Regions from separate parts of the Ruegeria sp. HKCCD6157 genome, predicted to be linked through region 1. Evidence: riboswitches for the same ligand, from Rfam matches in the RefSeq annotation. Region 1 holds a riboswitch; the other holds the start of a gene.
What was found. A riboswitch is a leader RNA that binds a small molecule or an ion and turns the genes downstream of it on or off. The one in region 1 is predicted to bind cobalamin.
Positions count from the first base shown of each region.

Region 2: another riboswitch for cobalamin. It lies ahead of GS612_RS19990 (DUF4198 domain-containing protein); the one in region 1 lies ahead of GS612_RS10835 (aromatic ring-hydroxylating dioxygenase subunit alpha).

Region 1 covers NZ_WVRB01000002.1:151,553-155,695, forward strand. Annotated here, with positions in the region: gene GS612_RS10810 (DUF3833 family protein) at 1-146, shown strand, start outside; gene GS612_RS10815 (DUF3833 family protein) at 143-685, shown strand; gene GS612_RS10820 (hypothetical protein) at 715-939, opposite strand; gene GS612_RS10825 (hypothetical protein) at 948-1,199, opposite strand; gene GS612_RS10830 (hypothetical protein) at 1,202-1,354, opposite strand; cobalamin riboswitch at 1,466-1,670, shown strand; gene GS612_RS10835 (aromatic ring-hydroxylating dioxygenase subunit alpha) at 1,752-3,005, shown strand; gene GS612_RS10840 (hybrid-cluster NAD(P)-dependent oxidoreductase) at 3,011-4,093, shown strand.
Region 2 covers NZ_WVRB01000012.1:18,455-22,597, reverse strand. Annotated here, with positions in the region: gene cbiM (cobalt transporter CbiM) at 1-411, opposite strand, end outside; gene GS612_RS19990 (DUF4198 domain-containing protein) at 418-1,203, opposite strand; cobalamin riboswitch at 1,335-1,534, opposite strand; gene GS612_RS19985 (ROK family transcriptional regulator) at 1,656-2,780, opposite strand; gene GS612_RS19980 (sugar ABC transporter substrate-binding protein) at 3,033-4,052, shown strand.

The sequences.
Region 1 (4,143 bases):
TCATGAATCGGTCCGAGATGCGCAAGTTTGGCGTCAAGGTCGCGGAACTGATCGCCACAATGCGTCCAAGCCCCAGATCGAAACCGATTCATCCAAGTGGGTCAAACGGGTATGACGCGACTTCGGAAGGGAAGCCGTTGCAATGATCACCTTTCGCTCTTTCATCGCCTGCATTGCCATCGCAAGCCTTGCAATTTTGGCGGCCTGCTCCAGCAAACCGAAGATACCAAAAACGTTTCTGTCGGACCGACAGTTGAACCTCGAGGAATTTTTCGAAGGCAAAACAGTGGCCTACGGTCAGTTTCAGGATGTTTTGGGAAATATCCCCCGCAGATTCACGGTTGATATCGACGGGACATGGGACGGCGAAACCCTGACCCTGGTCGAAGACTTCGTCTACGACGATGGCGCGACGGAACAGCGCATTTGGACATTGACCAAAACCGGAGAGGATACGTGGACCGGTACGGCGCCTGGCGTGCTGGGCACCGCCAGCGGGATTGAGCGCGGGGATACGTTCAACTGGAAATACAAGATCGACCTGCCGATCAAGGACGGGACCATGCGTGTCAAATTCGACGATTGGATGTGGCTGCTGGATGACGACCGTCTGCTGAACCGCGCGTATGTCTCACGCTATGGCGTCCGTCTGGGTGAAGTCATCCTGTTCTTCGAGAAGAAATAGGGCCGCCAGGACCGGTTTCATCACAAAAGTCAGTAGAAAATAAACTCGTCCACCAATGCTGTCGTCGATCCCTTGACCTCACCGGCCGTGTTTGCCCTTGGCCCGTCCGAGGCTGCACCCTCGGCGCGTTCGCCGCCCTCGACCTTCAGGCGCGCGCGTTCTATCTGCCCCCAGAGGAAAAACAGACCATCTCGTTTTCCCATGAGGCGCGAAGGAACTGTTGTCCGCAAAACACCTGTTTTCGGTTTTGGCATCTGCTCTCTTACTGCCTCCGGTGTTTTCCACCATTTTCGGAAAACGTAATGGTTTTTCCCGAAAAAGACAATTTTTTATGGACAAAATGAGGTTTTCTACCGGCCGTTGACAAGGTGGACTGACAACTCTCGCATGACGGATATTCGCCTTCTTCACCTGTCCCATTGAAAGCCAGCGCTATCCCAAAAGGATCAACTTCACCCAAAAGGGCTTGCTGCAAACCTCCTTCACTTGGCTTGACACTCTCTTTTCCAGCCATGCTCAGGCGACGTGCAGCGTTTCGTTTCTGATCAGAGCAGCCGGGCCTTCGCCGTCGCGGTTGGGGGATAATTTGGCGGCGCCGATGTCAGACGTGGCCGCATCCATCGCAAGGCCATCGGCCACCGCAAAACGCCATGCTGGCGGGCCTGCCACGCCCCTGTGCCAAGGACTGTGATCCCGGCGCCGTCCACGCTGCCGGAAAATTGCCATGTCTGTTTTGAAACCGGAAATGTCGCAAGCATTTCAGCGCTCAAGCGGGTAAAAAGTAGGCTGCCATCGTGAGGTGCCGCTGCTTGATTCTCAGACAGCGGAGAATTGGGAAGCCGGTGGAATTCCGGCACTGCCCCCGCAACGGTAAGGAAGGTCAGGTTCGACAATCAACCACTGGGACGAGGATCCCGGGAAGGTGTCGCAACCGGGTGCAAGCCCCTTTCAAGTCCGGAAACCAGCCTTGCAGATATGTCAAACCGCGGGTGGCGGTGGGGGCACGGGTTTCGGACGTGGTCCTCGCGCGCCTCCGGACGGTTCCTCCCTGTCATCTGCCCAAGCAATGCCGCGGGGCGCGGCAGGAGAGCCAGAAGTGAACAATGTCCAAAACCTGTTGGCGCGTCGAATCCCGGGCTATGCTCTGGAACGGGCCTTTTACACCGACCCCGAGATCTTTCAGACCGACCTGGAAACCATCCACTATCGCGAATGGCTCTTTGCCATTCCTGCTTGCGAACTGGTGAAAGCCGGCGACTATGTAACATACAACGTGGGTGCCTATCGCGTGATCATCGTGCGCGGCGCCGACAACCAGATCCGGGCGTTTCACAACACCTGCCGCCATCGCGGCTCGATCATATGCAAGGCGGCAAAAGGCAACGCGCCGAAGCTGGTTTGCCCATATCACCAATGGACCTATGAGCTTGACGGCTCTTTGCTGTGGGCCCGCGACATGAGGCCGGAGTTTGATCCCAGGCAGCATGGTTTGAAGACGGTTCATTGCCGCGAGTTTGCCGGGTTGGTTTACATCTGTCTGGCGGATGTCGCCCCGGATTTTGACACGTTCGCCAATATCGCGCGCCCGTATCTTGAGCCGCATGATCTTGCGAATGCCAAGGTCGCCTTCGAAAGCACGATCATCGAGAACGGCAACTGGAAGCTGGTCTGGGAAAACAATCGCGAGTGCTATCACTGCGGCGGCAACCACCCTGCGCTGTGCCGGACCTTCCCTGATGATCCGGGCGTGACGGGGATCGAAGGCGGTGAAACCCCAGCCTATATGCAAGCCCATTTCGACAGGTGCCAGGCAGCGGGTATGCCATCGCAGTTCTACCTGCACGAGGACGGCCAATATCGACTGGCGCGGATGCCGCTGAAAGAAGGGGCCGAGAGTTATACGATGGACGGGAAATCCGCCGTGCGCCGCTGGTTGGGCCGGTCGCCCTTTGCGGATGCGGGATCGCTTTTGAAGTTCCACTATCCGACCACGTGGAACCACTTTCTTGCCGACCACTCGATTGTTTTCCGCGTCACGCCGATCAGCCCGACAGAGACCGAGGTCACGACCAAATGGCTGGTCAACAAGGATGCCGTTGAAGGCGTTGACTATGACGTGAAACGTCTGACCGAAGTCTGGGTCGCCACGAATAACGAAGACCGTCAGGTGGTCGAGGACAACCAGCAGGGCATCAACAGCCCGGCCTATGTACCCGGCCCGTATTCAGCCATTCAGGAATCCGGCGTGCTGCAATTCGTGGATTGGTATTGCAACACAGTTTCGGCCCGCCTGGCGCCTGACTCCATGGCGGCGGAGTAAGGCTGATGAAAGACCTGAACACGCTTTCATCAGCCGTCTGGCAGGATGGAGAGATGCTGGAATGTGTCTCGGTCGTGCCCGAGATGCCGAACACCGCCAGCTTTTCGTTCCGTGCCCCCTCGGGGGCGCAGTTCGCCTATCACCCCGGTCAGTTCCTGACGCTCGAGATTCCGGCGCCCGGCCAGCCCGGAGGCGTTGTGCATCGCACCTACACGATCTCATCGTCGCCGTCGCGGCCGCGGTCGATCACCATCACCGCCAAAGCGCAACCCGACAGTATCGGCACGCGCTGGATGCTGGACAATCTTCAACCCGGCATGCGGATCAAGGCCATTGGGCCTGCGGGCCTGTTCACCAACGCATTGAGCGATGCGCGCAAGTTCCTGTTTATCTCGGCTGGCTCAGGCATCACGCCGATGATGTCGATGACCACCTGCATGTGGGACGAAGGCCGCGATCTGGACGTTGTCTTCATCAACTGCGCCAAAAGGCCATCCGAGATCATCTTCCGCCAGCGCTTGGAACAGATGGCCAGCCGCACGGATGGTTTGGACCTGAAATTCGTGGTGGAAGAGCCGGACCGCTACCGCCCATGGACGGGATATCAGGGTCAGTTCAACCAATTGATGCTGGGGCTGATGGCGCCGGATTACCTTGAGCGCGAAGTCTATTGCTGCGGTCCTGAGCCCTTCATGCAAGCGGTACGCGACGCGCTGGCCGGTCTTGGTTTTGATATGAACAACTACCATCAGGAAAGCTTCGGCGCGCCGGTGGAAACCGAGGCGGATCAGCCCGAGTTGGATGACGTTGTTCTGGACGACGACAGCAGCGCCGAGATCCTGTTCGCGACCTCGGGCGTGACGGCCAAGGTTGCCGAGACCGACACGGTGCTTGCCGCCGCCCGCTCGGTTGGCCTGAACATTCCGTCAGGCTGTACCTTCGGCGTGTGCGGTACCTGCAAGGTCAAGAAAACTGCCGGAGAGGTCCATATGGTCCACAACGGAGGGATCTCGGAAGACGACATCGACGCGGGGTACATTCTGGCCTGCTGCTCGAACCCGATCGGCAAGGTCGAAGTCGAGGTTTAGGTGCTTCGCATCCCGATCAAAGCCGCAGCGTGGCTGACACCCGCTGCGGT
Region 2 (4,143 bases), on a different contig from region 1:
GCCGATGCCCCCCCAAATCGCACCTTGCAAAGGCGTTCCACGCGCGATCAGACGACCGAACAACATTCCGGCCACCACAGCGGGAAAGGCGATATTGACGGTGTTGATCCCCAACACCGTCAACCCGCCAAAGCCGAAAAAGACCGCCTGTAGCAAAAGCCCGACGAACAAAGCCGGGAATGCGGCCCAACCAAGCAGCAGCCCGGCCATGCCGTTGAGGATCAGATGGACCGACGACGGACCAATGGGCACGTGGATCAACGATGCCACGAAGAAACTGGCTGACAGCACGCCCGCAGTGGGGATGCGATCAAGATCCAGAGACCTGAGACCCATGGCGATCCCGCCCGCGGCGGCTATGGCGCCGCCAATTACAACCGGGTTGGAAAGGGCTCCGTCGACGATGTGCATTTGGGGTTACTCCAGATCCCAGGCGCGGATCCAGATGACCGCATCCTGGCTGAGTTCTTTGCCCTCATGTTCGGTTGCCGGACCGGAACCAAGGGCGGCGAAACCCCAGTAACCGGCTTTTGGAACGCCGAACGAAAAATACCCGTTGTCGTCAGATATTGCGACCACCGCACCACCCGGCATTGGTGACGCCTTCGGTGCAGAAGCGGCCGAACTTTCCATGTCGGGTTCGGCTGCCATGTATTCGATCTCGATCTCGGCCCCCGCAACCGGCTGACCATCAGCCAGCACACGGCCCGTGAAAGTCGAACCCGCGATGATGTTGGTCGGCTTGTTCAGCGGGATAATCTCGGTCGGCAGACCCACGGGATTCATCCAATCGGTCGGCAATTCGTTGCGGTTCAGGAAGGCTTTGGTGAGCTGTTGGATATAGATGTCTTCGGATTCCTCGTAATAAGGCTGAGGAACCGTCACCAGCACATAGTCGCCCGACCGTTTGACCGGGACACTGCCTTTGAACGCCGCGCCCTCGTTCTGCCCGCCGGTGAACCGGATAGGTTCCAGCGTGTCCAGCAAATCGGTCTTTTCACCGTTGTGGATCACATAGAATTCCTGCGGCTTTTCAAGATCCATGACATGGCCATTCTCGAACGGATGCCAGAAAATCAGTTTGACCGGCACATCGCCCGGTTTCTCGATCATGGTGTCGGTGGTGTATTCCAAAAGGAAATGCGCATTTGCGATGGCAGGAAGAGCCACCGCGGCAGCGGCTGCGCTGAGCAGCGTTTTCATGAACAGTCGTCCTTGTCCCGTCGCGCCAATCCCGGCGCGAAATTCGTTTTGACCACGGGACATTCAACGCCAAATTACCCTTTCAGGCATCCTGGTCCGACGCACATCCCGTCGCCGATTAGGAGTGCCCCTTATGAGGGCACATGTCCGGCAGGTATCCTGACTTGCGGGTCAAAGCGTTGGACCGGCCTTCCCGGGCAAACCCCAGTGGCGTTTCAGCCCTGCTCGCCGCTTACAGTTGCGGGTGCAGTTGCGGAATTGGGCCTGAGCCCGCACCGCATTCCCTATTGATTCCAGAGCAAGCCCCGGAACCGGACATGCCGAGCGGCTTGCCAGACAACTCAGCCTTCCGTCAACGAAAATGTGTTACGGCCATCGAAAATAATGAGCTCGGCAGTTTGCGAGAGTGAACCAGTTTGTGAAATATCCAAGGCAACAGGGTGATTTCACATCTAAGCTTCTGAAAGATACCTTTCCGACAACGGCAGGCTTGCCGCGCCCAGTGAGCGTGCTTCCGGGCCCACGGTCCCTGCCAGCACGGCAGGGCGCTCGAGACCGGTCAGGTTAAGCTCAGACAGTTTGTCTTCGACCATTTCAACCAAACGCGCCTTGATGTCCTGCGGCATCCAGCCGTCAATCTTCACGCATTCGAAATCTATCAGGCTACAGGATGAGACAATCGCATAGGCAATCCCGCTCGCCGTCTGCTTCAACCAGTTTTCCAGTTGAACTTTTGGCACATCCCAACGCTGGGTCGTTTCCCAAATGGAATGCGACGTGACACCTGCCGTGGTGATTGCACGCTCGAGCACGTACAGGCTGGCCACATCGATAAGCGGCCTGACACCACCGACATCATCCGGCACAGGCAAGGGGCCGATTGCGCCCGAGTTTCCACGCCCTGAAAAGATTGCGCCATTGAGGACCACACCGCCGCCAATGAAGAAACCAATATAGAAGTACAGGAAATCCCTTGGCCCATCGGCTGGACCGAATACCAATTCCGCCCCACAAGCCGCAGTGGCGTCATTTTGCAGGAATACCGGAATATCGAGGCGCCGCGCCAGGTCAGCCTTCAGGTCTGATACGCGCCACGGGTCCATTTCTTCCTGAGGAACCTGAAGGGTCTGGGCCCAGTCCCATAGGTAGAACGGCATGGCAATCCCAAGTCCCGCAATCCTGCCTTTGGCCTCAGGCGGCATGGATGATATCATTTTGCCCAGACTCTCAGTGGAAAACTCCAAAGTGGCTTTCGGCGTTGGATAGTCATAGGTTCGCCGATCGCGTTGCCGTACATTTCCGACAAAGTCAGTCAAAACCAACTCGGCACTGCGACGCCCCACCTTGAGCCCAAAGAAAAAGGCACCATCCGGGTTAAGTCGCATGGGAACGGAAGGTTGCCCGACTTTCCCGCGGACCGGTTCGCCGCGCAAAAGCAAACCATCCTTCTCCAACAGCCGCATGATGACGGAAACGGTTTGTGCCGACAGTCCTGTCATGCGCGCGATCTCGGACTTCGAAAGGGCCTGGTGACGCCGGACAAGCGACAATACAAGCCGTTCGTTCCGGGCCCGCATCCCGCTTTGGTTGGTTCCGCGTACCTCTGACCCGTGCAGGCCAATCGAATTTTTCCGAGATGAATTTTCCGGCACGACCACCCCTTTCCTGCTGAAGAATGAGAAAGCCCGTCCGCACTGTCAATAATAAATAAGAGTGATTTATTTATTGACTCAAAATTCGAATCTTGTGATTGTTTCTTATGGGGTCAGGATTTTTGCCTGATCGCCCTCGTGCCCTACTCGGCATAGAAAAAACTGGGAGGATAATCGATGAAACTTGCAAAACTTGCGGGTGCTGCTGCGCTCGGGGTTACTGCCATGGCTGGCAGTGCAATGGCGGAAGGCGAAACTGTTTGCCTGATCACCAAGACGGACACCAACCCGTTCTTTGTCAAAATGAAAGAAGGTGCGACTGCAAAAGCGGAAGAGCTGGGAATGACGCTCAAAGCCTTTGCGGGCAAAGTTGACGGTGACCATGAAACGCAGGTGCAAGCCATTGAGACCTGCATTCTGGACGGCGCCAAAGGCATTCTGCTGACGGCCTCGGACACATCATCCATCGTTCCGGCCGTGAAGCAGGCGCGGGATGCAGGTGTTCTGGTTATCGCTCTGGATACGCCGCTGGAACCCATTGACTCGGCTGACGCGACCTTTGCCACGGACAATTTCCTGGCCGGGCTGCTGATTGGACAATGGGCCAAAGCCACGCTGGGCGACGCGGCCAACGACGCGAAAATTGCGACACTGGATCTTGCCGTCAGTCAGCCGACAGTGGATGTGCTGCGCAATCAGGGTTTCCTGCAAGGCTTTGGTGTCGATCTGGCGGACCCGAACGTAATCGGTGATGAAGATGACCCCCGTCTTGTCGGAAGTGATGTCACTGCCGGCAACGAAGAAGGTGGTCGCCGCGCGATGGAAAACCTTCTGGCAAAAGATCCCACGATCAACGTTGTTCACACCATCAACGAGCCTGCCGCGGCAGGCGCCTACGAGGCGCTGAAAGCCATCGGGCGCGAAAATGACGTGCTCATCGTTTCCGTGGACGGAGGCTGCCCGGGTGTCCAAAACGTTGCCGATGGTGTTATCGGCGCGACGTCGCAGCAATACCCGCTGCTGATGGCATCGCTGGGTGTTGAAGCCGTCAAGAAATGGGCGGACGAAGGCGTGAAGCCTGAAAACACGCCTGGCAAGGATTTCTTTGACACCGGCGTGGCGCTTGTAACGGACAAGCCTGCCGAAGGCGTCGAGTCGATCTCGGTCAAAGAAGGCATGGACCTCTGCTGGGGTTAACCTGACCACCCGGAGGGCCGCAGAGGGCGGCCTTCCGCATTTCAAACCACCCATTCGCCCGAAAACTTGCTAAAGTCGTCAGCAACCTGAC